Regions from separate parts of the Paradevosia tibetensis genome, predicted to be linked through region 1. Evidence: predicted binding sites of a transcription regulator. Region 1 holds the regulator's gene; each other region holds the start of a gene.
The links. The regulator PhoB, encoded in region 1, activates phosphate uptake and scavenging genes when phosphate is short. The targets are predictions, from matches to a motif close to TGTCATNNANCTGTCAT.
Positions count from the first base shown of each region.

Region 2: the regulator PhoB is predicted to act here: its motif matches at 1,210-1,226, upstream of FNA67_RS19870 (DUF2794 domain-containing protein).
Region 3: the regulator PhoB is predicted to act here: its motif matches at 1,284-1,300, upstream of ugpB (sn-glycerol-3-phosphate ABC transporter substrate-binding protein UgpB).
Region 4: the regulator PhoB is predicted to act here: its motif matches at 1,979-1,995, upstream of phnC (phosphonate ABC transporter ATP-binding protein).

Region 1 covers NZ_CP041690.1:766,684-774,133, reverse strand. The annotation lists gene pstA (phosphate ABC transporter permease PstA) at 1-549, shown strand, start outside; gene pstB (phosphate ABC transporter ATP-binding protein PstB) at 559-1,365, shown strand; gene phoU (phosphate signaling complex protein PhoU) at 1,376-2,086, shown strand; gene phoB (phosphate regulon transcriptional regulator PhoB) at 2,129-2,830, shown strand; gene FNA67_RS03755 (MurR/RpiR family transcriptional regulator) at 2,881-3,717, opposite strand; gene FNA67_RS03750 (N-formylglutamate amidohydrolase) at 3,825-4,640, shown strand; gene FNA67_RS03745 (amino acid permease) at 4,633-6,153, shown strand; gene FNA67_RS03740 (glutamine synthetase family protein) at 6,236-7,450, shown strand, end outside.
Region 2 covers NZ_CP041690.1:4,044,809-4,052,258, reverse strand. The annotation lists gene FNA67_RS19880 (GNAT family N-acetyltransferase) at 1-224, shown strand, start outside; gene FNA67_RS19875 (GNAT family N-acetyltransferase) at 333-755, opposite strand; gene FNA67_RS19870 (DUF2794 domain-containing protein) at 800-1,192, opposite strand; gene FNA67_RS19865 (DUF1223 domain-containing protein) at 1,518-2,243, opposite strand; gene acnA (aconitate hydratase AcnA) at 2,383-5,058, opposite strand; gene ccmA (heme ABC exporter ATP-binding protein CcmA) at 5,247-5,879, shown strand; gene ccmB (heme exporter protein CcmB) at 5,876-6,529, shown strand; gene ccmC (heme ABC transporter permease CcmC) at 6,541-7,308, shown strand; gene ccmD (heme exporter protein CcmD) at 7,309-7,450, shown strand, end outside.
Region 3 covers NZ_CP041690.1:1,291,828-1,299,277, forward strand. The annotation lists gene FNA67_RS06285 (Na/Pi cotransporter family protein) at 1-1,059, opposite strand, end outside; gene ugpB (sn-glycerol-3-phosphate ABC transporter substrate-binding protein UgpB) at 1,478-2,803, shown strand; gene ugpA (sn-glycerol-3-phosphate ABC transporter permease UgpA) at 2,875-3,759, shown strand; gene ugpE (sn-glycerol-3-phosphate ABC transporter permease UgpE) at 3,770-4,618, shown strand; gene FNA67_RS06305 (sn-glycerol-3-phosphate import ATP-binding protein UgpC) at 4,620-5,654, shown strand; gene FNA67_RS06310 (glycerophosphodiester phosphodiesterase family protein) at 5,662-6,438, shown strand; gene FNA67_RS06315 (DeoR/GlpR family DNA-binding transcription regulator) at 6,457-7,230, shown strand; gene FNA67_RS06320 (HAD-IIB family hydrolase) at 7,227-7,450, shown strand, end outside.
Region 4 covers NZ_CP041690.1:3,164,998-3,172,447, reverse strand. The annotation lists gene phnK (phosphonate C-P lyase system protein PhnK) at 1-336, shown strand, start outside; gene phnL (phosphonate C-P lyase system protein PhnL) at 339-1,043, shown strand; gene FNA67_RS15480 (DapH/DapD/GlmU-related protein) at 1,184-1,798, shown strand; gene phnC (phosphonate ABC transporter ATP-binding protein) at 2,061-2,933, shown strand; gene phnD (phosphonate ABC transporter substrate-binding protein) at 3,019-3,930, shown strand; gene phnE (phosphonate ABC transporter, permease protein PhnE) at 4,121-5,056, shown strand; gene phnE (phosphonate ABC transporter, permease protein PhnE) at 5,067-6,413, shown strand; gene FNA67_RS15455 (alpha-D-ribose 1-methylphosphonate 5-triphosphate diphosphatase) at 6,420-7,450, shown strand, end outside.

The DNA.
Region 1 (7,450 bases):
ATCATCGAGATCAACATCAACAACCTGGCCGCCGTCCCCTCGATCGTCTTTGGCCTCCTCGGCCTGGCCGTCTTCATCAACTTCATGGGCATGCCGCGCTCGGCGCCGATCGTGGGCGGGCTCGTGCTCTCACTGATGACGCTGCCGACCATCATCATCGCCACCCGCGCCGCGCTGCGCTCGGTGCCGCCCTCCATCCGCTCGGCGGCGCTGGGCCTGGGCGCTTCGCGCATGCAGATGGTGTTCCACCACGTGCTGCCGCTGGCGATGCCCGGCGTGCTCACGGGCACCATCATCGGCCTCGCCCGCGCCCTGGGCGAAACCGCCCCCCTGCTCCTCATCGGCATGGTGGCGTTCGTGGCGGACTATCCGGCGACCCCGCTGCAGCCGGCGACCGCCCTGCCCGTCCAGATCTACATGTGGTCCAACGAAGCCGAACGCGCCTTCGTGGAACGCACTTCCGGTGGCATTATCGTGCTGCTGGCCTTCCTTGCCGTGATGAACATCACCGCCATCATCCTTCGCAAACGCTTCGAACGCCGCTGGTAGGACCGACAAATGAGTGAAGCTATGACCCTCGACACCGCTCCGGCGCCCGCAAGCACCGTTCCCGTCAAGATCCGCGGCAAGGACGTCTCGGTCTTCTACGGGGAGAAGCAGGCCCTGTTCGACGTCAACCTCGACATCGAGCGTAACCGCGTGACTTCGCTCATCGGCCCGTCCGGTTGCGGCAAGTCGACGTTCCTGCGGTGCCTGAACCGCATGAACGACACCATCGACTCCTGCCGAGTGACCGGCGAGATCCTGCTCGACAGCGACGACATCTATGACCGCAATATCGACGTGGTCGAGCTGCGCGCCCGTGTCGGCATGGTGTTCCAGAAGCCCAATCCCTTCCCCAAGTCCATCTACGAGAACGTGGCCTACGGCCCGCGCATCCATGGGCTGGCCCGCACAAAGGCCGAGATGGATGAAGTGGTCGTCTCCTCGCTGCGCCGCGCGGGCCTGTTCGAGGAGGTCAAGGATCGCCTCGACTCCCCGGGCACCGGGCTTTCGGGCGGGCAGCAGCAGCGCCTGTGCATTGCGCGCGCCATCGCCACCAAGCCCGAAGTGCTGCTGATGGACGAGCCCTGCTCGGCGCTCGACCCGATCGCCACCGCCATCATCGAAGAGCTCATCGACGAGCTGCGCGAGAACTTCACCATCGTGATCGTGACGCACTCGATGCAGCAGGCCGCCCGCGTTTCCCAGAAGACGGCGTTCTTCCACCTCGGCAAGCTGATCGAGGAAGGCGTCACCGAAGAGATCTTCACCAATCCGGTCAACAAGAAGACCCAGGACTACATCACTGGCCGTATCGGCTAAGGAGCCCTAGATGCCCACCCTACAGAGCGAACACATCGTCTCCTCCTACGAGGATGAGCTGACCCAGCTGGCCCGGTCGATTTCCGAGATGGGCGGGGAGGTGGAAGCGGCCGTGCTGAACGCCACCACGGCGCTGCTCAAGCTCGACCATAACCTCGCCCGCCAGACGGTCGCCGCCGACAAGCGCATCGACGAGATGCAGCGCAAGATCGACGAAACCGCGGTTTCCATGATCGCCCGCCGCCAGCCCATGGCCACGGACCTGCGCTCGATCATCACCTCGATCCACGTGGCCAACGACCTCGAGCGCGTCGGCGACATGGCCAAGCAGGTCTCGCGCCGCGCCCTCCAGATCGAAGGCCTGTCGCTCGCGCCCAAGTTCTACAACGGGCTCAAGCACATGACGGACCTGATCCTGGCCCAGCTCAAGGCGGCGCTCGATGCCTATTCGACCCGCAACGGGGCGGCCGCGATTGCCGTGTGCAACCGCGACGACGAGATCGATGCGCTCTACACCTCGATCTTCCGCGAACTGCTCACGTACATGATGGAGGATCCGCGCAACATCACGCAGTGCACGCACCTGCTGTTCTGCGCCAAGAACCTCGAGCGCGTCGGCGACCACGCCACCAACATCGCCGAGGCCGCCTTCTATCTCGACACCGGCCGGTATCTCTCGGGCGACGTCGAAGACCTCCACCGGACCCAGGTTCGCGAGTAATCTCGCGAACCCCCAGCCTTTCCCCCACCCGGAACCGCTGAAATGCCTGCAACGATCATGATCGTCGAAGACGAGGCCGATCTGGCGCTGATGATGCGCTACAACCTCGAGGCGGAAGGATTCACCGTGCTCTCCTCGGCGAGCGGCGATGAAGCCGCCGACCAGATGCGCGAGAAGATCCCCGACCTGATCCTCCTGGACTGGATGCTGCCCGGCCTTTCGGGCATCGAGCTCTGCCGCCGCTGGCGCGCCCGCGAGGAAACCGCCCGCGTGCCGATCATCATGATCACGGCGCGCGGCGAGGAAGAGGAGCGCGTGCGCGGCCTGGCGACGGGCGCGGACGACTACGTCGTCAAGCCGTTCTCCATCCCGGAGCTCCTGGCCCGCATCAACGCGCTGCTGCGCCGGTCGAACCCCCAACTCGTCACCACCGTACTCAAGGCGGGCGACCTGGAGCTGGACCGCACCAGCCACCGCGTGCGCCGCTCCGGCCGCGAGGTGCATCTGGGGCCGACGGAATATCGCCTGCTCGAATACCTGATGCGTCACCCCGGCCGCGTCTATTCGCGCGAGCAACTGCTCGACGGCGTCTGGGGCAACGACGTCTATGTGGACGAGCGAACCGTGGACGTGCATGTCGGACGGCTGCGCAAGGCCATCAATCGCGGCAAGAGCGCCGACCCGATCCGCACGGTACGTGGCGCCGGCTATTCCTTCGACGAGCAGTTCGCGGCGGCGAGCTGAGACTAAAGCGCGCTGGTGGGTCTCTGCCGGCGCGCTTCTTCCCGCCGAGGCTAATTGTGCTCGACCGAGCCCATCCGCTTTTCCGCGCTCGGCCAGGCCAGTTCGGTGGCGCGCGCGATCAAGGCCTCGGTGAGCGCGAAGATGGCGGTGTTGGCATCCCAGGTGCGATCGACCGCGATGCGGCAGGGCAGCACGATCTTGGCGTAGCGCGAGAGCGGGGAAATCCACTCATCGGTGATGAGCACCATGAAGGCGCGACGCGCCGCCAGACTGGCGGCGACCTCGAGCAGGTCGGCGTCGTAGCGGCGGATATCGAAAAGCACCACGGTGTCATCGGCGCGGATATCGAGCAGCTGGTCGTTGCGGGCGGCGGGACGGCCATCGAGGCGGCGCACGCCGGGGCGCACGAGACGCAGATGCGCTTCCATGTAGCTGGCCATGGCATCGGTGAACCGGCCACCCACGATATGGCAGCCCCGCTTGAGATCGGCGAGGCGGGCGCTGGCGGCCTCGAACTCGGAGGTGGGTATGCGCGCCGCAGAGGCGTGCATGTTGGAGGTCACCTGCGAGAAGAAATCGCCCAGGAAGTCGCCGATGGCGGTCTGGTGACGGACGGCGGCGAGGCTGCGCTGCAGGGGCGACTTGGCGCGTTCCTCCAGCTCCTCGCGCAGGCACCGCTGGAAATCGGGATAGGACTTGAACCCGAGCTGAGCGATGAAGCGCAGGACGGTGGCGGCGCTGGCCCCGCTTTGCTGGGCGAACTCGGCGACCGGGGCCAGGCCGATGGTGGGGTAATTGGCGAGCAGCCCGCGCGCGGCGCGCTTCTCGGCGGCGGTGAGCCGGTGGTTGGCTTCGTGGATACGGGCCTCGACGCTCGGACTTTCCACGGTCATCCCCCTCGCAGACGCTGAAACGACAATTTCAATATTGACAGATATCGCCGATACGGAACAACTGTTGCAAACGTTAACCGAACAAAAATCGCGTGTCTCTCATGGATGGGTCGAGACTGCAGCCGGTTCAGGTCAACAACGCCGAAGGGTCCTCCCCCTTCGTGCTGGTCTGCGATCACGCCTCCAACCGCATCCCACCCGAATATGGCGATCTCGGCCTCAAGCCGAGCGAGCGGGTGAGCCATATCGCCTGGGATCCGGGGGCACTTTCGGTGGCGCTGGGGCTACTCGAGGCGCTGGACGCGCCCCTGGTCTATTCGACGGTGAGCCGGCTCATCATCGACGCCAACCGCGACCATGAAGCACCCGATCTCATCCCCGCCATCAGCGAACGCACGACGATACCGGGCAATGCGAAAATCGACCCGCTCGAACGGGCGCACCGGATCGTGGCGTTCCATACCCCGTTCCATCAAGCCATCGGCGCGCTACTGGACCGGCGCAAGGCGGCCGGGCGGGAGACCATCCTGGTGACGGTGCATTCGTTCACACCGGTCTACAAGGACGTGCCGCGGCCATGGCCGATCGGGCTCATCCACGGCACCAACCCTGCTTTCACGGCCGCATTGCGCGATGCGCTCCTCGATGAGGACCGGGCGCTCAACATCGGCTGGAACGAACCCTATGCAGCATTGAACGGAGTGACTTATACGCTCGAACATCACGGGGACGGGCGCGGGCTCGATTCCACCATGATCGAGATCCGAAACGACGAGATTCTCGAACCCGCCGGGGTGGCCTTGTGGTCGAACCGGCTGGCCCGGTGCCTACAGGCCGCGCGAGGGACGTTGGCGGCACGGCAACCGGTTCTGTCACCATCGATCCAGGGGCATCCATCAGGAGGGACAAATGGCTGAGACACCCTTAGTGGGTCGCGGGGGCGTCAAGTACGCCTCGCGCGACAAGTCGTATTTCGAGAAACGCGGGCTGCAGCGTTATGCAGGCGTGTGGTCGCTGTGGGCGCTGGGCGTGGGCGCGGTTATCTCGGGTCACTTTTCGGGCTGGAACTTCGGCTTCGCCACGGGCGGCTGGGGCGGCATGCTGGTGGCCGGCATCATCATCGCCATCATGTATCTGGGGCTGGTCTTCTCGATCGCCGAGATGAGCCCGGCGCTGCCGCATACGGGCGCGGCCTATTCGTTCGCGCGCACCTCGATGGGACCCTGGGGCGGGTTCATCACGGGCCTCTTCGAGAATGTCGAATACGTGCTGACGCCGGCGGTGATCGTGACGTTCATCTCGGCCTATTTCGGCTCCATCACGGGAATCGAGCCGGCCTATTATCCGGTGCTCTGGGTGGTGTTCTACCTCATCTTCCTGGGGCTCAACATCTTCGGGGTGGCGCTCTCCTACCGGGTGACGCTGACGGTGACGCTGATCGCGCTGGCGGGGCTCGTGGTCTTCTGGATCTCGGCTTTCGGGCACATGGACTTCAACCGCTGGGCGCTCAATATCGGGGTGGGCCCGGACGGCGCGGCGGTGGAACTGCCGGAGGGCAACGGCCCCTGGTTCCCGTTCGGCTTCTCGGGTGTGCTGGCGACCCTGCCCTTCGCGGTGTGGCTGTTCCTGGCCATCGAGCAGGTGCCGCTGGCGGCCGAGGAATCGGTCGACCCAAAACGTGACATGCCGCGCGGCATCCTGCTCGGCTTCGCCACGCTGGTGCTTTCCGCCTTCATGATCGTGCTGCTCAACCCCTCGATCGTGGGCGTGGGCTCGTTCGCGCTTTCGTCCTCGCTCGAGCCGGCGCTGTTCGGCTTCCGCCAGATCTACGGCGATGCGGGCGCGACGGCGCTGGGCGTGGTGGCGCTGGTGGGACTCATCGCCTCGTTCCACACCATCCTCTATGCGCAGGGGCGGCAGGTCTATTCGCTCAGCCGCGCCGGATACTTCCCTTCGGCGCTCTCGATCACCCATTCCAAGCACAAGACCCCGCATGTGGCCATGATCACGGGCGCGACGCTGGGGCTGGTGGTGATGCTCGTCATCTGGTTCGCCAATGGCGGGGGCGGCGACGGGGAAACGCAGCTGGGCGACGACATCATCGGCTCGGTGCTGCTCAACATGGCCGTGTTCGGCGCGATGCTGAGCTACATCATGCAGGCGATCAGCTTCATCCTGCTGCGGCGCAACCTGCCCAACATCGCCCGTCCGTTCCGCAGCCCGGTGGGCATTCCGGGCGCGATCGTCACCATCATCATCGCGGCGGTGACGCTGTTCTACCAGATGCAGGACCCGAACTTCTCCAAGGGCGTGGTGTGGGTGATCGTCTGGTGCGTGGTGGGCATCATCTACTTTGCGGCGGTGGGCAGGAACCGGCTGATCCTCTCGCCGGAAGAGGAATTCGCCCTGGAGCATCGCTCCAAGGCCTAGCCTTCCTCCCGGGGGGCCGCGGGCGTGGGGTTCCGCGGCTCCCAACCTTGAACTGCAACGACAAGAAGAGGGAGCAAAACTCATGGCCGGAGCCTATTCGCTCGACGCGCTGAAATCGGATGTTTCAAAGGGCCTGATCGATACGGTGCTCGTCGCCTTTCCCGACATGCAGGGACGGCTGATCGGCAAGCGCTTCCAGGCGCAGTTCTTCCTCGATGGCGCGATCGACGAAACGCATGGCTGCGACTACCTGCTGGCCAACGACATCGACATGGAGCCGGTGCCCGGCTACGAGGCGGCCAACTGGGCCAAGGGCTATGGCGATTTCGTCATGAAGCCCGATGTCACAACGCTCATGAAGGCGGCATGGCTGGACGGCACGGCGATCATCCTGGCGGACCTCGTCGACCACCATCACCACGCGCCCATTCCGCACTCGCCGCGCGCCATCCTCAAGGCGCAACTGGCCCGGCTCGAGAAAATGGGCTTTTCGGCCAATTTCGCCTCCGAGCTCGAATTCTACCTGTTCGACGAGACTTTTCGCGGGGCTTACGAGAAGGGCTACCGGAACCTGACCACCGCCGGCTACTACATCGAGGATTACCACATCTTCCAGACCACCAAGGAAGAGGGCGTGATGCGGCTGGTGCGCAACCAGCTCCAGGCATCGGGCATCCCGGTCGAGAACTCCAAGGGCGAATGGGGGCCGGGCCAGGAGGAGATCAACGTGCGCTATGCCGAGGCGCTGGTGATGGCGGACCGGCACGTGGTGCTCAAGAACGCCGTCAAGGAAATCGCCCACGGACAGGGCAAGGCCGTGACCTTCATGTCCAAGTGGGACTATGCGCTGGCCGGTTCATCGAGCCACATCCACATGTCGCTGGCGAAGAAGGGCAAGCCGGCCTTTCTCGACGAGAAGGGCGAATACGGCATGAGCGCGCTCATGAAGCATTTCGTGGCGGGCCTGCTCGCCCACGCCCAGGAGATCACCTATTTCCTGGCGCCCTACATCAATTCCTACAAGCGTTTCCAGGTTGGCACGTTCGCGCCGACCAAGGCGATCTGGAGCCGCGACAACCGCACGGCGGGTTTTCGCCTGTGCGGGGAAGAAACCAAGGGCATCCGCATCGAGTGCCGTATCGGCGGAGCGGACCTCAACCCCTATCTCGCCTTCGCGGCCCTCCTGGCCGCGGGCATCGACGGGATCGAAAAGGAAATGGCGCTCGAGCCCGCCTATTCGGGCGACGCCTATTTCGGCAAGCGGCTGCGGGAGGTCCCCAAGACGCTGCGCGATGCC
Region 2 (7,450 bases), 1.2 Mb from region 1:
CGGATGCGGTGGGGAAGGGATTGGGCGCAAAGCTCATGACTGAGCTCATCGCGCAGTCGCAGGCCTTCGGCTTCAAGCAGATGATCGCCATCATCACCGGCGGGACGGAGGCCTCGATCGCGCTCCACCGCAAGTTCGGGTTCGAGGTGCTCGGCGAGTTCCCCCAACTCGGCTACAAGTTCGACCGCTGGCTCGATATCGTCCACATGCAGAGGGCGCTCTAGGCTTCTTTCGCGCGCTCGGCGTCCTCAACGCCCTGAGCCGGCGCTAATGCACGGCGCCTCGCGAGCGGAGATATTCAGGCGGCTCTGGAGAAGAAGGACGCGGTGTCCTCAGAGCGCCTTGCGCATGGGGTAGGCCACGAGGGTGAGCCCGGTTTGGGGCTCGCCCACGTCCACCCAGCCGCCTTCCTGGTAGAAGCGGTGGGCGGTGGTGCTGCTGTTGAGAGTGGCAAATTCGAAGCCGGCCGTCCGAAGCGCGTCTTCCATATGCGCCATCAAGGCCCGGCTCACCCCCCGGAAGCGGAAATCGGGCGAGACGTAGTTGAGGCGGATCGAGCCGTCGTTCATGGTGGCGCCGACGCCGGCGATCTGGCCCTCGATCTCGGCCACGTAAAGCGTCGTTGGCTCGCTTTCCAGCATATCGCGCACGCCGGCTTCGGACTTGTTGCGCAGCCAGCCGGACAGAACCTCGGACCGGTTCTGGTGATCGGCCTGGCAGAGCTCGCGGATGGAGGCGGTGAGCACCACGCTCATCGCGGGGATGTCCGCGGCGGTTGCCGCCCTTACGGTGGGCGCCGTCACGTCACGACCGCGAAATGCGGTTCGAGCACGTTGAGGACCAGCCGCAGGTCATGGCCGCGCTTGAGGATGCGGCCCTGCTGGTTGATTACAAGGTACTGACCCTGGCGATTGCGCAGCTTGGGCTGCTTCTCGATGGAATAGAGAGGGCGCTCGGAATTGCGGGCGAAGGCGGAAAACACCGCACGCTCGCGCAGGAAATCCATGGCGTAGTCGCGCCACTCGCCCTTGGCGACCTTGCGGCCGTAGACGGCCAGGATGAGGCTCAATTCGGTGCGGTCGAAAGCTACGTAGGGCGCCGGACGGTTGGGAGCATGGGGCGAGGGGTGCTCGTTGACATGCACGAGGCTCAATCCCTTGGGTGCACCCTGCTGCCCTTCGGCCAACTGCATACTCCCATCGTCGGCTACGTCATCGATCCGTCATGATCGCGTTGTTTGCCGGCGGAAGCAAGCGCCTGCTGTACACCGGTTTCCATCCTGTGTCCGATATAGCGGATTATGTCTCGCTCTACGCGAAATTACCCAATTTCGAACACAATGTGTCCGCGCTGGCGCCCGAAAGCGTCGGCATAACATCGTCATTGCCTCCAGTGGCCGGTGTCCGGGCTGACCGAGCCCCCAAACCACGATGCCCAGACACCGGCCGCCCCTAAAGACCAGTCAGACTGATTTCCTCCCGCCTTGCCCAGGCGGGAGTTTTGTTATTGGGGCTCCACTATTGCTGAAATGCCGCAGCGCCCAGAATATTTCCGGGCAGGCCCCCGGCTTCCTCCTGCACGATGATGACCGCGCCGTTACTGTCGCCGGTCATGACTTCGGAGAGCGGCAGCTTGAGATGGGCGCCGGCGCCCGGTTCCCACATGCCGATCGCCTGCCGGGAGGTCACGACGTTGGTGTAGGTCACATGCTTGCCTTCGTTCTCGCCGCGCTCGATGGCGACATCGGCGCGATCGAGATAGGTCACGAGCCAGACCACTGCATCGGCAAGGCCGGCCTGTCCCTCGATGTCGATGGCGAGCATGCCGTCCGAGGTGTTGAGCGCGACGGGCAGGGTCAGCTTGGTGGAGCGTACGACGCCGTCGATTTCCTGCTGGCGCGAGCCGACCACGCCCTTGACGCCGTTGACGACCATTTGCGGGGTATAGATGCGGTTGCTGCCCCAGCGGGTCGCGTAGTCCTTCTGCCGGGCGGTATTGGCCTTGGCACCGAACGTGTCGGGCCAGCCGATATAGTCCCAATAGTCCACGTGGTATGAAAGCGCGATGACATCGGGGCGCTGGGCGAGCTTGGTGAGCAGGGCGTCCGCCGGCGGACAAGAGGCGCAGCCCTGGGAGGTGAAGAGCTCGAGAACCGCCTTGGGCTGGACGCGCACTTCGAGCGCGTCGGCGGGAAGCGCGAGAAGCAAACCGAGGAATGTGCCCAGGAGCGGTCTGAAAATCATGGGCAAAGTTCTAGGCACGGATTTTTCTGACTGCCAGTCAAATCGGTGAGAGGCAGGACGTCGACCTCTACACGTTGCCGGGAGGCCGCGCCGGGGTCCCCGAGAGGCGGAGGTTTTCCGCCCCTCGGAGGGATCGAAATCAGGCCGCGACGAGGTTGCGCAGCACGTAGTGCAGGATGCCGCCGTTATTGTAGTAGTCGAGCTCGTTCTCGGTATCGATGCGGCAGCGGGTCTTCACCTCCGAGATGCGGCCATCCGAGTGGACGATCTTGACGACGACGTCCGAACGCGGCGTGAGGGTGGTGAGGCCCTCGATGGTCACGGTTTCGGTGCCGTTAAGGCCAAGCGTCTGCCAGCTTTCGCCATCGGCGAACTGGAGCGGCAGCACACCCATGCCGATGAGGTTGGAGCGGTGGATGCGCTCGAAGCTCTGCGCCACGACGGCGCGAACGCCCAGCAGGCGGGTGCCCTTGGCCGCCCAGTCGCGCGAGGAGCCGGTGCCGTATTCCTTGCCGGCGAAGATCACCAGCGGCGTCTCGGACTTCTCGTAGGCCATGGCGGCGTCGTAGATCGGCATCTGCTGGCCGTTCGGCCCCAGGGTGAAGCCGCCTTCCACGCCCGGCACCATCTGGTTCTTGATGCGAATGTTGGCGAAGGTGCCGCGCATCATGACTTCGTGGTTGCCGCGACGGGCGCCATAGGAGTTGAAGTCCTTGGGCGCGACCTGGTGCTCGGTGAGGTAGATGCCGGCGGGGGTCGAGGGCTTGAACGAACCGGCCGGGGAAATGTGGTCGGTGGTGATCGAATCGAGGAAGAGACCGAGGACGCGGGCATCCTTGATGTCGGTGACCGGCGCCGGGGTCATCTTGAGATCGTCGAAATAGGGCGGGTTCTGCACATAGGTCGAGGACGAGTTCCAGCCATAGGTCTCGCCGCCATCGATGGTGATGCCCTGCCAATGCTCGTCGCCCTTGAAGACGTCCGAATAGCGCTTGGTGAACATCTGCGGCGTGACGTTGGCGCGCACGATGTCGGCAATTTCCTTGTTGGTCGGCCAGATGTCCTTGAGATAGACGGGCTGTCCATCCTTGCCCGTGCCGATCGCGTCCTTGGTGATGTCGATCTTGAGCGAGCCGGCCAGCGCATAGGCGACGACCAGCGGTGGGGAGGCGAGGAAGTTCGCCTTGACGTCGGGGTTCACGCGCCCTTCGAAGTTACGGTTGCCCGAGAGCACCGAGGCTGCGACGAGGTCGCCGGCCTGCACGGCCTTGGAAATGGCCGGCGGCAGCGGGCCGGAATTGCCGATGCAGGTGGTGCAGCCATAGCCGACGAGGTTGAAGCCGATGGCGTCGAGATCGGCCTGCAGGCCCGAGGCGGTGAGGTAGTCGGTGACCACCTGCGAGCCGGGGGCCAGCGAGGTTTTGACCCACGGCTTGGAATTGAGGCCGAGCTCGCGCGCTTTGCGGGCGACGAGGCCGGCGGCGACCAGCACCGAAGGGTTGGAGGTATTGGTGCACGAGGTAATGGCGGCGATGACGACGTCGCCGTGACCGATGGAGAAATCCTCGCCGTCCACGGCGACCTTGGGATCATCGGTCTTGGCGAAATCCTTGACCAGCGAAGCGGCGAACTTGTCCTTGGCCTCGGCGAGGACGAGACGGTCCTGCGGGCGCTTGGGGCCGGAGATCGAGGGCACGACCGTCGAAAGGTCGAGCTCGAGCGTGTCGGTGAAGACCGGATCGGGCGAGGCGGTCTCGCGGAACATGCCCTGGGCCTTCGAATAGGCTTCCACGAGCGCGACGCGGTCGGCGGTGCGGCCGGAGGTGGTGAGGTAGGAAAGGGTGTCGGTATCGACCGGGAAGAAGCCGCAGGTGGCGCCGTATTCGGGAGCCATGTTGGCGATGGTCGCCTGGTCCTCGAGGGAGAGGTGGTCAAGGCCCGGGCCGTAGAACTCGACGAACTTGCCGACGACGCCCTTCTTGCGGAGCATCTCGGTGACGGTGAGCACGAGGTCCGTGGCGGTGATGCCTTCGTTGATCTTGCCGGTGAGCTTGAAGCCGATGACTTCCGGGATCAGCATGGTGATGGGCTGGCCGAGCATGGCGGCCTCGGCCTCGATGCCGCCCACGCCCCAGCCCAGGACCGAGAGGCCGTTGACCATGGTGGTGTGGCTGTCGGTGCCCACGAGCGTATCGGGGTAGGCGACGGTCTCGCCGTTCTCGTCCTTGGTCCAGACGGTCTGGGCCAGGTATTCCAGGTTCACTTGGTGGCAGATGCCGGTGCCGGGGGGCACGACGCGGAAATTGTCGAACGCCTGCTGGCCCCAGCGCAGGAACTCGTAGCGCTCGCCATTACGCTCATATTCGAGCTCGACGTTCTGGTTGAAGGCGAGCGGGGTGCCGAAGCTGTCGACCATCACCGAGTGGTCGATGACGAGGTCGACGGGGACGAGCGGATTGATCTTCTGGGGATCGGCGCCGAGCTTGGCGGTGGCGTCGCGCATGGCGGCGAGGTCGACCACGGCGGGGACGCCGGTGAAGTCCTGCATCAGCACGCGCGCGGGGCGGTAGGAGATTTCGTGCTCGGAAGTCTTTTCCGTCAGCCAGGTCACAAAGGCCTTGATGTCTTCCTTGGTGACCGTGCGCCCGTCTTCGAAGCGCAGCAGGTTTTCAAGGACGACCTTGAGCGAATGAGGGAGCTTGGAAACCCCGGGCAGGCCGTTCTTCTCGGCTTCGGGAATCGAGAAGTAGGTATAGGTCTTCCCTCCGACCGTGAGCGTCGTCTTTGAATTGAAGCTGTTGAGGGATTGAGTCACGGGAGACCGCCTTCGCTTTGGGTTGGCCGCTCCACCCCGAAAAGGCCTGCGACAATAGGACCCAGAAGGGGTCCCTCGGACCAGTTGGGGCGTCTCGGAGATTGGAACCAGTCCAATCTAGAGGGGCTTATAGTCAAATCATTTCCAGCTTGCCAGTGCCTCTATGAGTTCAATAGGACATGAAAGCCATGTCCCTAACGAACTCTTTGCCCGCCCGCACGCTGAGCGTAACCGGCCTTGCCCTGCGGCGCGGGGAGCGGCTGCTGTTCGCGGACGTGGGTTTTGCCGTGGCACCGGGCGAGATCCTGCTGCTTCGCGGCCCCAACGGCGCGGGCAAGACCAGCCTGATGAAGTGCCTGGCGGGGTTCCTGCGTCCCGATGCGGGGAGCGTGGTTTTTTCCGGACAGGATGGCGAGGAGCGCTGGGAAGAGGACGTGCATTTCCTGGGGCACCTCTCGGCGGTCAAGGGCCGGCTCAAGGTCGCCGAAAATCTCGAGGCCTGGGCCGCGCTCAATGGCGGGGAGGGTGACGTCATGGCCGCGTTGCGCCGGGTCGGGCTGGCATCCATCGCCGGTCTCGATGCGGGTTATCTTTCGGCCGGGCAGACGCGACGGCTGGCGCTGGCGCGGCTGCTGGTGTCGCCGCGCCCCATCTGGCTGCTGGACGAGCCGACTTCTGCACTCGACAAGGACGGTGACCGGCTGGTGGGCGAGTTGATCGACGCACATCTGGCGGCGGGGGGGCTGGCGGTTGCCGCCACCCATCTTGAACTCAGGATCGCCGACGGCACGCGCGTACGGACCCTGGAGCTGGGCGCGTGAAGGGTTTCCTGGCCATCATCGGGCGCGACCTAAAGCTGGCGACCCGCATCGGGGGCGACGCGCTCACGCTCGTCCTGTTCTTCGTCATGGTCGGCGCGATCGTGCCGTTCGCCATCGGGCCGGACAAGGCGATGCTGGCCAAGCTCGCCCCCGGCCTCACCTGGATCGCGGCATTTCTCTCGTTGCTGCTAGGGCTCGACCGGCTTTTCCGCAACGACGCCGAAGACGGCTCGCTCCAGCTCTTCCGCTTCTCGCGTACGCCGCTCGAAGCCATCGTTGCCGCAAAAGTGATTGCGCATTGGCTGCTGACGGCGCTGCCTCTGATCGCGGCAACCCCCGTCCTGGCGGTTCTGCTCAACATGGACATGGAGAGCTGGCTCCGTACGGTGCTCTCGCTGCTGCTCGGCACGCCTGGGCTCGTGGCGCTCGGCGCCATGGGCGCAGCAGTCACGGTGTCCTTGCCGCGTGGCGGGCTCATAGCGCCCGTGCTGATCCTGCCGCTCGCCATACCACTCCTGATCTTCGGCAGCTCGGCCATTTCGGGACAGCAGTCCGGCGCCGCGATGCTGTTTCTTGCGGCAATAAGCCTCGTGCTTCTGGCCATCGCTCCCTTCGCCGGAGCGCTTGCACTGCGCGTGAGCGAGGAATAGACAACCTCTCCATGACCTTGGATGTAGCTCCCAAACCCAATTGGTTCGCGCGGATCGCCAATCCCAGCCAGTTCCTCGGCTGGTCGCGTCCGCTGCTGTGGCCGCTGACGATCCTGACGGCGATCCTCTTCGCCGCCGGCCTTTATTTCGCGTTCCTCGATTCCCCGCCCGACTACCAGATGGGGAATACGGTGCGGATCATGTACATCCACGTACCCAATGCGTGGTTGAGCCAGTTCGTCTACGGCGTGATGGCGGTCTCGGCGCTCGGCAGCCTGATCTGGCGCCACCCGATGGCCGACGTCTCGATGAAGGCTGCCGCGCCGCTGGGGGCGGTTTTTACGGCCTTGGCGCTCTATACCGGTTCGCTTTGGGGCCGCCCGACCTGGGGCACGTTTTGGGAGTGGGACGGGCGCATGACCTCCACGCTCGTGCTGCTGCTCATCTACCTGGGCCTCATCGCACTCTGGCGCGCCTTCGAGGACCAGTTGCGCGCCGGGCGCGTGGTGGCGGTCTTCACCCTCATCGGTGCGATCAATATCCCGATCGTCAAGTTTTCGGTCGACTGGTGGCAGACCCTGCACCAGCCCTCGAGCGTCATCACGCCCGACGGGCCGCGCATGCCGGGCTCGATCCTCACCCCGTTGCTGGTGATGATGGGCGCGTTCACGCTGCTGTTCATCACGCTCCAGATCAAATCCATGCATACCGAAATCCGCCGCCGGCGCCTTGCCACGCTCGAGCGGCAGCGGGCGGCAGCGGCCGAAGGAGCCAAGTAAATGGATCTTGGACCCCACGCCGTCTTCATCATCTGGGCTTATGTCGGGGTGACCGCGGCGGTCGTCGCGCTCATCGCCTGGATCGTGCTTTCGGGCCGCCGCGTCGAGAAGCGCATCGCAGAGCTTGAGGCGCAGGGCGTCC
Region 3 (7,450 bases), 530 kb from region 1:
CATCACTTCCACCAGCTCGCTCATGCGCAGCAGCTCGCGCGTCGCGCTGGCGAGGGCGGTGTCGGGATTGGCCTTGGCTTCGCGGATAAGCGCCGGCTGGCGCAGCCGCGCCACGTCCATGGTGTCGCTCGGCGCCGGCTTGAGCAGGCGTTCGGTGAACCTGGCCATCTGGGAAACGAACGGCAGGCACACCGCGACGCGGAAAAGATTGAAGGCGACGTGGAAGACGATGACGTCCGAACCGGGCATTGCTTCCATGAACTCCAGCGGCGGCCGGACGAACTGCAGGACCAGCAGCAGCGCGACGGCCACCAGGACCTGGAAGACCAGGTTTCCCAGCGCTATGCGCCGCGCGCGCACGTCCATCGCCCGCGTGAGGATGACCGTGATGACGGCGCCGCCGGTGTTGACGCCCAGCACCAGCGCGGCCGACATCTCGACCGGTATGAGACCATGCGCCGAGAACGAGGCGATCAGCAGGATCGCGGCCACCGAGGAGTGAATGGCCCAGCCGAGCAGGGCAGCGAGCAGGAACGCCGTGATCAGGTCGTTGCGCAGGTAACCCACGCCCATGGCAAGGATCGGGCTGTCGCGCCAGGCCGCCGTGGCCTCCGACATCATCTGGAGCGAAATCAGGGTGAAGGCGAGGCCGAGGATGAGCCGGCCGAGTTGCTTGGTCTGTCGGGCGCTGCCCTTGAGGAAGAGGCCGCCGCCGGCGATGATGAGCAGGGGGGTGAGCCAGGAAAGATCGAGCGAGAGTATGCTGGCCACGAGGGCCGATCCGAGCGCCGCGCCCAGTTGCACAGCAATGCCCGTGCTGGCCGTCATCAGGCCGCTGCCCGCAAATCCGATGGCCAGGAGCGCCGCCGCAGTCGAACTCTGCAGGGCGATGGCCATCGTGGCCCCCGAGCTGGCGGCCGCCAGCTTGCTGGAACTGGCAAAGGCGAGCACGCGCCTGAGCTGGGTGGAATAGGAGCGCTCCACCGCTGTTCGCACCATACGCACGGCCCAGATCAGCAGCACGATGGCCGCTACCAGGTGTACGACAGTGAGATACATGCCTTTCCTCCGTTGAGTCGGGGGTGATTGTTCACGCTAACAATGCGCGCACAGCCGCAAGGTCGAAACCCCCTTGTCGCCATCCGGTTGCGCAGCATCCTCCTTCCGCGCAAACGTCCGGCATTTTTCGGACCTCAGATTTTCATATGAACGTTCAGGAAGCAAGGAGAGCTAACGCCTCCTCGTTCGAATGTTCGCGCAAAGATGCTGATATCACGCGTTCATGTCATAAAAGTGCAATCAGGTCCGCCTATTCCTCGCGACGGCCGCGATGGCCTTCACATCCGAACCAACCCACACTTGTCCACCTCCATTTTCATATGAACTTTTCATGTTGCCATATGAAAATTCGATTGCTAGCGTTTCGACCAAGGAAGGCAATCGACCTTCTGGAGGGGACCTAAAAGGGAAGAGACCTATGAACAAGCTTGCATTGCTTGCCACGACCGCTATTGCGGCGCTCACTTTCGCTTCCACCGCCGAAGCTGCGACCAAGATCCAGTGGTGGCACGCCATGGGTGGCGAACTGGGCGCCAAGCTCGAGGAAATCGCTGCCAACTTCAACAAGACCCAGAGCGACTACGAGATCGTTCCGGTCTACAAGGGCTCCTATGACGAGGCCCTGACCGGCGCCATTGCCGCCTTCCGCGCCAACGAACAGCCTGCCATCATTCAGGTCTACGAAGTCGGCACCGGCACCATGATGGGCGCCAAGGGCGCCGTCTATCCGGTCTACCAGCTCATGAAGGACATGGGCGAGCCCTTCGACCAGTCCAAGTTCCTTCCGGCCGTCGTTGGCTACTACTCGGACACCGAAGGCAACGTGCTCTCGCTGCCGTTCAACTCGTCCACCCCGATCATGTACTACAACAAGGACGTGTTCAAAAAAGCCGGCCTTGACCCGGAAGTCGCCCCCAAGACCTGGAAAGAGGTCGAGGAATTCTCCCAGAAGATCATCGACTCCGGCGCTGCCAAGTGCGGCTTCACCACCGGCTGGATCGCCTGGGTGCAGCTCGAGAACCTGAACGCCATCCACGATCAGCCCTATTCCACCAAGGCCAACGGCTTCGGCGGCCTGGATGCCGAGTTCACGTTCAACAACGACCTCTCCGTACGCCACTGGGAAAACCTGAAGAAGTGGCAGGATTCCCACGTGTTTGAATTCGGCGGCCCGGGCGGCGGCGACAATGCTCCCCCGCTGTTCTACTCGCAGGAATGCGCGATCTACATGAACTCGTCCGCTTCCCGCGCCGGCGTCATCAACAACGCCAAGGACTTCGAGGTCGGCTTCGCTCCGCTGCCCTACTACGATGACGTGACCACCGATCCGAAGAACTCGATCATCGGCGGCGCCACCCTCTGGACCCTCCAGGGCCGTCCGGCCGAAGAGTACAAGGGCGTGGCCAAGTTCTTCACCTACCTCCAGCAGCCCGAAGTCCAGGCCGCCTGGCACCAGTACACCGGCTACCTGCCGATCACGCAGGCTGCCTACGACCTGGGTATTTCGCAGGGCTTCTACGAGAAGAACCCTGGCTCCGACATCGCCATCAAGCAGCTGACCCGCGTCACCCCGACCGAGAACTCCAAGGGCATCCGCTTCGGCAACTACGTCCAGATCCGCAACATCATCTCCGATGAAGCCGTTGCGATGCTGGGCGGCCAGAAGACTGCCAAGGAAGCTCTCGACGAAGCCGTTGCCAAGGGCAACCAGCTCCTGCGCGAGTTCGAGGCGGCCAACCAGTAAGGCCTGGCCTGCACACCGGAAGCCCGCGCCAACCCGCGGGCTTCCTTTTGCCCCGAACCCGAGATAGGCCGATGCAGACCAAGCGCACCGTCTTTCCAAACAAGGTCCTGCCGTACCTGCTTCTTCTGCCGCAGCTGGCCGTGACTTTCGTTTTCTTCCTGTGGCCGGCGGCCCAGGCCTTCTGGCAATCCTTCCTTCGCGAAGACGCCTTCGGCTTCAAGACCACGTTCGTGTGGTTTGCCAACTATTCCAAGCTGTTCGAGGATCCGAACTACCTCAATTCGATGCGCGTGACGGCGATCTTTGCGATCAGCGTCACCGTCCTCTCGATGGTGGTCGCGCTGATCCTGGCCGTCACGGCCAGCCGCATGCTGCGCTCCTCGAAGGTCTATTCCACCCTTCTGGTATGGCCCTACGCCATTGCGCCGGCCATCGCCGGCATCCTCTGGTGGTTCATGTTCAACCCGACCATCGGCATCCTCAGCTACGCGCTGCGGGCGTTCGGGGTGAACTGGAACCACATGATCAACCCCAACGACGCGATGATCCTCATCGTGCTCGCCGCCACCTGGAAGCAGATCTCGTACAACTTCCTGTTCTTCCTGGCTGGCCTGCAATCCATCCCGAAATCGCTCGAGGAAGCGGCGGCCATCGATGGCGCCGGCCCGGTCAAGCGCTTCTGGACCATCGTCTTCCCGCTGCTGTCGCCGACGACCTTCTACCTGCTGGTCATCAACGTGGTCTACGCCATGTTCGATACGTTCGGCGTCATCCACGCGACCACAGAAGGCGGACCGTCCCGCGCCACCGAGATCCTCGTCTACAAGGTCTATTTCGATGGTTTCATCGGCCTCAATCTCGGCTCCTCCGCTGCCCAGTCGGTCATTCTGATGGGTATCGTCATCGCCCTAACCGCCATCCAGTTCCGCTTCGTCGAGCGGCGCGTGCAGTACTGAGGAGGCGCAAATGGTAGAAAACCGTCCCATCCTCAACTTCCTCTCGCACCTGGTGATGATCATCGGCGTGGTGGTCGTGGTGTTCCCCGTCTACCTGGCTTTCATCGCCTCGACGCGCGGCCCCAACGACTTCTACTCGGGCGTCGTGCCGCTCCTGCCGGGGCCGCACATGATCGAGAACTACTGGACCATGCTGACCAGCGGCATGTCGACCTCGGGCGCGCCGCCGCTCGGGCCGATGATGCTCAACTCGCTGATCATGGCGCTGGGCGTCGCGATCGGAAAGATCGCCATCTCGATCCTGTCGGCCTTCGCCATCGTCTACTTCCGCTTTCCCTTCCGCACGCTTGCCTTCTGGCTGATCTTCATCACGCTGATGCTGCCGGTCGAAGTGCGTATCGTGCCGACCTTCAAGGTTGTGGCGGACCTGGGGCTGCTCAACAACTACGGCGGGCTCATCGTGCCGCTGATCGCCTCGGCGACGGCCACCTTCCTCTTCCGCCAGTTCTTCCTGACCGTTCCCGAAGAGCTGATGGAGGCGGCGCGCGTCGACGGGGCAGGGCCGATGAAGTTCTTCCGCGATATCCTGTTGCCGCTCTCGGTCACCAATATCGCAGCCCTCTTCGTGATCCTCTTCATCCTGGGCTGGAACCAGTACCTGTGGCCGCTGATCGTGACCACGAACCCGGACCAGTACACCGTCGTGATGGGCATCAAGCGCATGGCCGACGTCGCCGACAGCTACCCGCAATGGCACACGGTCATGGCGGCGGTGATCCTCGCCGGCCTTCCTCCCGTCCTCGTCATCATCGGAATGCAGCGCCTGTTCGTCAAAGGCCTCACCGAAACGGAGAAGTAACATGGCAACGATCGATCTCGTTGACATCAAGAAAGACTACGGCAACGGCCTGGCGGTGAAGGGCATCGACCTCAACGTCGCCGATGGTGAGTTCATCGTCCTCGTCGGCCCCTCCGGCTGCGGCAAGTCCACGCTCCTGCGCATGGTCGCCGGCCTGGAAACGGTATCCGGCGGCACCGTCAGCATCGGCGGCAAGAACGTGAACAAGGCCGAGCCGGCCGAGCGCGACATCGCCATGGTGTTCCAGAACTATGCGCTCTACCCGCACATGACCGTGCGGCAGAACCTCGAATACGGCCTCAAGAACCGCGGCGTGCCGCGGCCGGAGATCGACAAGCGCGTCAAGGAAGCCGCCGATATTCTCGAGATCGGCCAGTTCCTCGACCGCAAGCCGCGCCAGCTTTCCGGCGGCCAGCGCCAGCGCGTTGCCATGGGGCGTGCCATCGTGCGCGAGCCGGCGGCCTTCCTCTTCGATGAGCCCCTCTCCAATCTCGACGCCAAGCTGCGCGTCCAGATGCGCGTGGAAATACGTCGCCTCCAGCGCCGCCTCAAGACCACCAGCCTCTACGTCACCCACGACCAGCTCGAGGCGCTTACCCTCGCCGACCGGCTGGTGGTGATGAACAATGGCCTGGTCGAACAGGTCGGAACGCCCGTGGAAGTCTACGAGCGCCCGGCGAGCCTGTTCGTCGCAAGCTTCATCGGCTCTCCGCCGATGAACCTGGTGCCCGTGGCCCATTTCAAGGGGGCGACCGGCTCGCTCCCCGCAGGCACCGATATCGTGGGCATTCGCCCCGAGCACCTGTTGCTGGCGGCCCCGGCCGAAGAGCACGCCAAGCTCGAAGCCACCGTCGAACTCGTCGAGCCCGCTGGCGGAGAAAGCCATATCCATGCGCGCTTGGCCGGCTCCGACCAGGTGATCGTCGTGCTCGTCCAGGGCCGGCCGCAGATCGCGGAGGGCTCGACGCTCATGCTTCACGCCCGGCACGCAGACTTCCACCCCTTCAATCAAGAGAGCGGCAAAAGGACCGACTGAACCTGCCATGAGCGCAATAGCGGCAACTAGCACGGAGCGCCCCACCAGAGGGGCGGGCCTCCGGATCGACCAGGTCCACGCCCACAAGGGTGCATCGGCGGTCGCCCCGGAAAACACCCTGTCGGCCTTCCGGTCGGCCTATGGGCAGGGCGCGCGTTGGGTCGAGTTCGACGTCTCCCTCCTCGGGGACGGCACGCCGGTGGTCATCCACGACGCGACGGTTGACCGCTGCTCGTCCTCGACGGGTCACCTCAAGGATCTCTCGCTCAAGGACCTGGACGCGATCGATGCCGGCTCCTGGTTCGATCCGTTCTACCAGGGCGAGCGCATTCCGACCCTGGCCGAGGCGCTCGAGTGCTTTGCCGAATTCGGTCTTTCCGGAAATCTCGAGATCAAGCGCCACAAGCACCAGGCCTCGGTCGAGGAACTGACCGGCAACATCCACGCCGTCCTCAAGGACCGCGACCCTTCCGTCAGGATCTCGATTTCGAGCTTCGATGTGGATGTCCTCAAGTCTATCGGCGCCAAGGACCCATCCCTGGAACTGGCGATGCTTTGGGACAAGCTGCCCGAGAACTGGCGTGACGTCCTGGCGGACATCCCGACCAAGGTCATTCATCTCAACTACAAGGCCCTGACCCTGCCATTTCTCGATGAGGTGGTGGAAAAGGGCCTGTTGGTCCGCGCGTGGACTTGCAACGATCCGGCCGAATTGGCCCAGTTCTGGTCGATGGGGCTGGGTGCGGTCATCACCGACGAGCCGCGGTACTTCCTTAGCCGATAGTTCAAACGGAACGGTAAGATGCTCTCCGAGAGGCAGGCCGAAATACTGTCGCTAATCGAAAGCGAAGGGGCTCAATACATTGAGGACCTGGCGCGTCGATACGGCCTGACCACGCAGACCATCCGCCGTGACATCAACTACCTGTGCGACCGGGGCTACGCCCGCCGCTTCCATGGCGGCGTCGACGTTCCGGTCGAGGGCCGCAACATCTCCGCCAATGCGCGCTTCGAGATCAATGCCGCCGCCAAACAGGTGATCGCGCGCCGTATCGCCGCCGAAATTCCGGAAGGCGCCACGGTGCTCATGGGCATCGGCACCACGGTGCAATATGTGGCCGAGGCCCTGCGCGACCATCGCGACCTCACCATCGTGACCAACAACATCGACGTGGCGCTGACCTTGGGCGATGCGAAACACCTCGAGGTCCACCTGACCGGCGGCATCTATCGGCCGGACGACCGCGACAGCGTCGGCCCGGACACCGTGCGCTATTTCCAGAAGTTCCACGCGGCCTGCTGCGTGGTGGGCACGGGCGGCCTGCACCCGGACATCGGCATGCTCGAGTTCACCCACGAGGAGGCGCAGGTGACTGCCGCCATCATCGAGAATGCCGAGCAGCGCTTCCTTGCTGCCGACGTCTCCAAATGGTTCCGGCCCGCGGCGGCCAAGGTGGCGCCGTTCTCGCGCATGACGCGCTTTTTCACCGATCGCCTTCCGGACGATCCCTCTATTGCCGACAAGCTGCGCCAAAGCGGCGTAGATGTCGTTATCTGTGGTTCGGAGACCTCATGACTTTCCTCGGCCCCGCTCCGGCGACCAGCGATCTGCGCTCGGTGCGGTATCTGTTCACCGACATCGACGACACGCTGACCACGCATGGTCGGCTCCTACCCCAGACCTACCAGGCACTCTGGGACCTGTCCGATGCCGGCATCTCCGTGATTCCGGTCACGGGCGGTTCGGCCGGCTGGGCCGAGCATATCGTGCGCACCTGGCCGGTGGCGGCGGTGAT
Region 4 (7,450 bases), 2.0 Mb from region 1:
CAGCCGCGTGCGTTTTCGGGCGGCATGCGGCAGCGGTTGCAGATCGCGCGGAATTTGGTCACCAATCCGCGGCTGGTGTTCATGGACGAGCCGACAGGTGGGCTGGATGTCTCGGTGCAGGCGCGGCTGCTGGATCTGCTCAGGTCGCTGGTGAGCGAGCTGGGGCTGGCGGCGATCGTTGTGACGCACGACCTGGCGGTGGCGCGGCTGCTTTCGCACCGGATGATGGTGATGAAGGACGGGCACGTGATCGAGGCAGGGCTGACGGACAGGGTGCTGGACGATCCGCGCGAGCCTTACACGCAGTTGCTCGTTTCTTCGATTTTGCAGGTGTGAGGATGACTGCTCTTCTTCAAGTCAAAAGCGTCGCCAAGACCTTCACCATGCACCTGCGCGGTGGCGTGGTGCTGCCGGTGGTGGATGGCGTCGATTTCGAGGTGAATGCCGGCGAATGCGTGGTGCTCGGCGGGCCATCGGGGGCGGGCAAGAGCTCGATCCTCAAGATGGTCTACGGCAATTATGCGGTGGATAGCGGCGAAATCCTGCTGATGCACGAGGGCGCGCCGGTGGACCTGGCCGCGGCTACCCCGCGCATGGTGCTGGCGCTGCGGCGCGACACCATCGGCTATGTCAGCCAGTTCCTGCGCACAGTACCGCGCGTATCGGCGCTGGACGTGGTGGCCGAGCCGCTGGTGGTGCGTGGCGTCGAGCACGAGGCGGCGCAGGTAAAGGCGCAGGAGCTGCTGGCGCGGCTCAACCTGCCGGAGCGACTGTGGGGTCTGCCGCCGGCGACGTTCTCGGGCGGCGAGCAGCAGCGGGTCAATATTGCGCGCGGGTTCATCACCGACCATTCGGTGCTGCTGCTGGACGAGCCGACGGCTTCGCTCGATGCCGCGAACCGGGCGATCGTGGTCGAGATGATCGCCGAGAAGAAGCGGGCAGGGACGGCGATGCTCGGAATTTTCCATGACGAGGATGTACGCAACGTGGTGGCGGACCGGATCGTGGATGTGACGGGGTTTGCGGCCAGGAAGGCGGCTTGAGCTTCCCCCACCCTTGTTCCCTCCCCACAAGGGGGAGGGAGACCTGCTGGCTCGATCGCGCCCCATCGCCTCCCTCCCCCTTGTGGGGCGGGATCGAGGGTGGGGGTGCGCCAAACATCAAGTTTCCCACGAGGATCTCAATGAAAAACCTCTCCGAACGTCCTTCCGTCCATCCGACCGCAGAGGTGCGGGCGTCCGAGCTTGGGCGCTATACGGAGGTGGGGGAGCGCAGTCATGTCTATGAGAGCGTGATCGACGACTACTCGTACCTGGTGCGCGATTGCGAGGTGTATTCGGCGCGGATCGGCAAGTTCTCCAACATTGCCAGCCATGTGCGGATCAACGCCACCAACCATCCGATCGAGCGGGCGACGCTGCATCACTTCACCTATCGCGCCGGGGACTATTTCGAGGATGCCGAGCACGAGGCGGAGTTCTTCGCCAGGCGCAAGGCGCGGGTGGTGACGATCGGGCACGATACCTGGATCGGGCACGGGACGACGATCCTGCCGGGGGTCACGGTGGGCGACGGGGCGGTGATCGGCTCGGGCGCGGTGGTGACCAAGGACGTGGCGCCCTACACCGTCGTCGGCGGCGTGCCGGCCAAGCTCATCAAGGAGCGGTTTTCGCAAAAGGTGGGCGAGCGGATGCAGAAGCTGGCCTGGTGGGACTGGAGCCATGCCGAACTGCGCGCGGCGCTCGAGGATTTCCGTTCGCTGACGGGCGAGGAGTTTCTGGTGAAGTATGGGGGGTGAGGCAGCCCCCACCCTTGTTCCCCCCCCACAAGGGGGGAGGGAGACCTGCTGGCTCGATCGCGCCCTATGCTTCCCTAGGGGAGATAGAGGGCGAGGATAGAGTGACTTATGCCTCGGCGTTGCCGGGGCTTTGTTTTTTGTCATAGAGGCCGAGAGGCCCGGAAATCCTCAGCGTTGGATTGTCACGGAAGTGTCGCGGGCCGTTCACGCCAGCTTCTTGATGGGGTCTTAGGGCTTCCTGCAATCAAGCGGGGAGCAGGCCATGCTCAGGATTGAAAACGTCACGCGCCGGTTCGGCAGCAAGGTCGCCGTCGAGAAGGTCGATATCGACATTCCGGCCGGGCAGATGGTCGGGGTGATCGGGCGGTCGGGCGCGGGCAAGTCCACGCTGCTGCGCATGATCAACCGGCTGATCGATGTCAGCGAAGGCACGATTTCCTTCGATGGCCTCAAGGTTTCCGAATTGAGGGGGCAGGCGCTGCGCGACTGGCAGCGCGACTGCGCCATGATCTTCCAGCAGTTCAACCTGGTGCCGCGGCTCGACGTGGTGACCAACGTGATGCTGGGGCGGCTCAATCGCCGCTCGACCGTGCAGTCGGTCCTCAAGATCTTCTCGCAGGAAGAACAGATGATGGCGCTCAAGGCGCTCGAGCGCCTCGATATCGCGCAGACCGCCATGCAGCGCGCCGGCACGCTTTCGGGCGGCCAGCAGCAGCGCGTGGCGATTGCACGGGCCCTGATGCAGGAGCCCAAGATGATCCTCGCGGACGAGCCCATCGCGTCGCTCGATCCGCGCAATGCCCAGGTGGTGATGGACTCGCTGCGCGACATCAACCGCAATGACGGGATCACGGTCATCACGAACCTCCACACGCTCGATACGGCGCGCAACTACTGCGAGCGCATCATCGGCATGCAGGGCGGGTGCGTGGTGTTCGACGGGACGCCCGACCAGCTCACGACCGATGTGGCGCGCCAGATCTACGGGGCCGACGGGCTCGACGAAGCGTTCTCGGAGGCGATGACCTCCACCAGCATCGAGCCGGCGAACAAGCCCAAGCGCAAGCGCAAGAACGCGGCCGACATCGTGGCGGCCAACCAGCTCGGCGAAGCCGGCGTCAGCCTGCCCAACTAACACTTTCAGGAATCCCGGACGAGACGACCCTCAGGCGGGACAACCGCAGGGCGGCGTTCGGCGAAACGACGAACAGGAGACAACCATGACTGCGTTCCGCAAAACCCTCCTGGCAGCCACTGCGCTCGCCATGCTCGCCACCTCCGCCTTCGCCCAGGACGTCACCGTCCTGCGCATCGGCCTGGATGGCTCGGAGAACGAAGCCGACCAGATGCGCAACGCCCAGTGCGTCGCCGACGAGCTCAAGGCCGCCACCGGCGTCGCCGAAGTGCAGCTCTTCCCCTCGCCGGACTATAACGGCGTGATCCAGGGCCTGCTCGGCGGGACCATCGACATCGCCGTGATGGGCGCCTCGTCCTATTCGGCCATCTACCTCAAGGACCCGAACGCGGTCGATCCGATCCTGACCACGGTCGGCGCCGACGGTTCGACCGGCTATTATTCGCTCATGGTCGCCCGCAAGGATTCCGGCTTCAAGACCGTGGCCGACCTCAAGGGCAAGAAGCTCGGCTTCGCCGACCCGGATTCGACCTCGGGCTACCTCGTCCCGAACGTCGCGCTGCCCAAGGACATCGGCGCGCCGATCAAGGAATTCTTCTCGGAGACCGGCTTCGGCGGCGGCCACGAGAACCTGGTGCTGGCCGTTCTTGACCACAAGTTCGACGCCGGCACCACGTTCGGCTCGGGCGTAGGTGACTGGGCCGAGGGCTATTCCTCGGGCAACCTGCACTCGATGGTCGCCAAGGGCATCCTGGACACCGACGATATCGTCGAACTCTGGCGCTCCCCGCTCATCCCGAACGGCCCGCTGATGGTCTCCAACAAGCTGCCCGAAGAGTGGAAGGGCAAGATCAAGGCCTTCTTCCAGGACCTGCCGAGCAAGGACCTCGCCTGCTTCCAGGGCTTCACCCAGGGCGAAAACAAGGGCTTCACCGAAGTGGACCCGAGCTTCTACCAGACCATCATCGACGCGCGTAAGTCGGTGATCGGCGGCTAATCCGCTTACCTCCAACTATCGACGGCGGTGCTCGGAGCGCCAGGTTCCCCCCGGGGATGGCGCTCCGTTTCGTTAGGCAACGGAGTCCGAAAAGTGGCGTCCACTTTTTCGGTCCGTTGCCCGGCGGGCACCGCCGTTTTTCTAAAAGGAGAGCGCCGTGGCCAATGCTGCCGACCACGCGACCCATTCGCTGAGCGAAGGGACGCAAACGGTCTATGACCACTACCGCCGCCAGGTGCGAACGCGCCGGATCTATACGCTGATCGCGCTGGTGGTGTTCCTCGCCATCCTTGCCGCCTCGCTCAATTTCGCGAACGCGGCCAATTCGGGCAAGTTCTTCGACAGACTGCCGTATTTCTTCGATTTCCTCAGGTCGTTCGTGCCGCGTGATCCGCTCGAGATCTTCCGCGCCATGTTCGATGTCGCGAGCCCCTATGCGGACGGCTCGCAGAAGTTCGACTACACGTCCGACCGCATCTGGGTCACTGACTGGTTCTACGTTCCCAACTATCTCTACCAGCTGATGGTGACCATCAACATCGCCCTGGTCTCGACCATCATCGGGGCGACGTTCGGGTTCCTGCTCTGCTTCTTCGCGGCCACCAACCTGATGGGCGCGGGCATCGCGCGGTTCGTGGTGCGGCGCGTGCTCGAAGTGCTGCGCGCCTTTCCCGAGATCGTGGTGGCGGGGCTGCTGACGGCGATCCTTTCCATCGGGCCGATCGCGGCCATCGTGGCGGTTTCGCTCCACACCATCGGGGCGCTGGGCAAGCTGTTCTACGAAGTGGTCGAGAACGCCGACATGAAGGCGGACGAAGGGCTGCGGGCCGTGGGGGGCAACTGGGTGGAGCGCGTGCGGTTCGGCATCGTGCCGCAGGTGCTGCCCAATTTCGTCTCCTACACATTGCTGCGCGCCGAGATCAACGTGCGCGCCTCCACCATTATCGGCGCGGTCGGCGGCGGCGGCATCGGGGAGGCGTTCCGGCTCTCCATCGGGCGCGACCATGCGGCCAAGACCTACGCGATCGTGCTGCTGCTGCTGGTGACGATCATCGCGGTGGATCAGTTCTCGGCCTGGCTGCGGCGCAGGCTTGTGGGCAAGCAAGCCTTCGATTTCGGGGCATAGGAGACGCGCCATGGCACAACTGGCCCTGACCGATATCGAGCGCGAAACGCTCAAGGCGAATTATCCGGCGGTCTTCGAGAAGAGCTTCTGGCAGCGGCACGGCATCGCCATCGGGGTGGCGGTGACGGTGGTCTACCTCGCCTTCTGCTTCGTCTTCTTCAACGTGGGTTCGGTGATCTCGGAAGGGCGCTGGGACCGGGCGGGCGCCTATCTCCAGGACTGGTATTCCTGGCGCGCCCAGCCGCGGCTCAAGCTTGCGCCGGGCGAACCGGTCGAGATCGCCTGGAACAGCCGGGCGCAATACCGGACCGACGAGCCCATCGACTGGCTCTTCACCAACCCCGACGGGAGCGTGACGGCGACCTTCGGCAGCGACGCCGACCGGATCGTGGTGACGCCGGAAGTGGTGACGGTCTATCTGGGCGGCACGCCACACGAGGTGACCCTCGGGCCTGACGGGGCGACGATGCCGCAGGACGCGCCGGGCGCCATGACGTTCAAGACCGACAAGGTGCTGGTGGATTTCGGCTTCGCCGGCTCGGCTGAGATCCGGGGGACGCAGGTCTATATCCAGAGGCGGTTCCTGGGCTGGGCGAATTTCTGGTTCGACACCAAATCCGCCTTCTGGGGCATGGGCCTGCCGCAGGTGGTCTGGACGATCGTGGCCGGTGAGCGGATCGACCCGAACATGTCCAACCTCGAGCTGGCGTGGGACGACTTCCTCGGCAACAGCGTCTGGCAGCACGCCGACATTCTTTCCAAGCTCGGCCAGACGATCGTCATGGCGTTCGTCGGCACGCTGCTGGGAACGCTGGTGGCAGCGCCCCTGGCCTTCATCGCGGCGCGCAACATCACGCCCAATGCGGCGGCCAACTGGATGATGAAGCGCATATTCGACCTCCTGCGCTCGATCGACATGCTGATCTGGGCGCTGTTCTTCACGCGCAGCTTCGGGCCGGGGCCGATCCCGGGCATCGCGGCGATCTTCTTCACAGACACCGGCGCGCTCGGAAAGGTCTATGCGGAGGCGCTCGAGAATATCGACGACAAGGAACGCGAGGGCGTCAAGTCGGTGGGGGCGCACATGCTCACGGTGCAGCGCTACGGGGTGGTGCCGCAGGTGCTGCCGGTCTTCATCTCGCAGTCGCTTTATTTCTGGGAGAGCAATATCCGCTCGGCGACGGTCATCGGCGCGGTGGGCGCGGGCGGTATCGGCCTCAAGCTGCTCGAAGCCATGAAGACCAATGCGGATTGGGACAAAGTGGCCTATATGGTTGTGCTCATCCTTATTGTGGTCTTTGTTTTCGACAATATTTCCAACGCTTTGCGCTCACGGCTTATCGGAGCGAAGCACTGAGTGGGCCTGATGACCGAAGTTGTGCTGACAAATGCACGGATCGTGCTGGGAGACGAAGTGCGCGAGGGCTCGGTCCTCGTGCGGGACGGGGTGATCGCCGATATTGGCGCCAATGGCGCGGTGGGCGAGGACCTGGGCGGAGACTACCTGGTGCCGGGCCTGGTGGAACTGCATACCGACCATATCGAGCCGCATTTCGCGCCGCGCCCGGGCGTGCGCTGGAATGCAACCGCCGCGTTGCAGGCCCATGACGCGCAGATCGCGGCGGCAGGGATCACGACGGTGTTCGACGCGCTGCGCGTGGGGGTCTACAGCGAGACCATCACGGTCTCCGACATGCGGCTGCTGGGCGACGCCATCGCCTCGGCCAAGGCCGAGGACCGGTTGCGGGCGGATCACCTGATCCACCTGCGCTGCGAGGTTTCGGCGCCCGAATGCGCCGGGGAATTCGAAGCGTTCAAGCACGACCCCAATGTGCGGCTGATCTCGATGATGGACCACGCGCCAGGGCAGCGCCAGTTCGCCTCGATCGAGGCCTACCGGGTCTATCACATGGGCAAATCCAAGAAGACGCTGGCCGAGTTCGAGGCGTTCTGCGCCCGGCGCGTCAAGGAATCGGAGGCGAATGCGCCGGGCAACCGGGTGGCGATCGCCCAGTTCTGCCAGGAGCACGGCGTGACCATGGCGAGCCATGACGACGCCACGGTCGAGCACGTGGAGGAATCCATGCGGTTCGGCGTCAAGGTGGCAGAGTTCCCCACGACGATGGACGCGGCGCGGGCCTCGCACGAGGCCGGGCTGGCGGTGTTGATGGGCGCGCCCAATATCGTACGTGGTGGCTCGCATTCGGGCAACATCTCGGCGGGGGCGCTGGCCGAGGCGGGACTCCTCGATATCCTGTCGTCCGACTATGTGCCGGTGAGCCTGATGCATGCCGCGTTCAAGCTGGGCGAGAGCATCGCCTTGCCGGAGGCGCTGGCGCTGGTATCGCGCAATCCGGCGGCGGCGTTGGGGCTTGAGGATCGCGGCGAGATCGC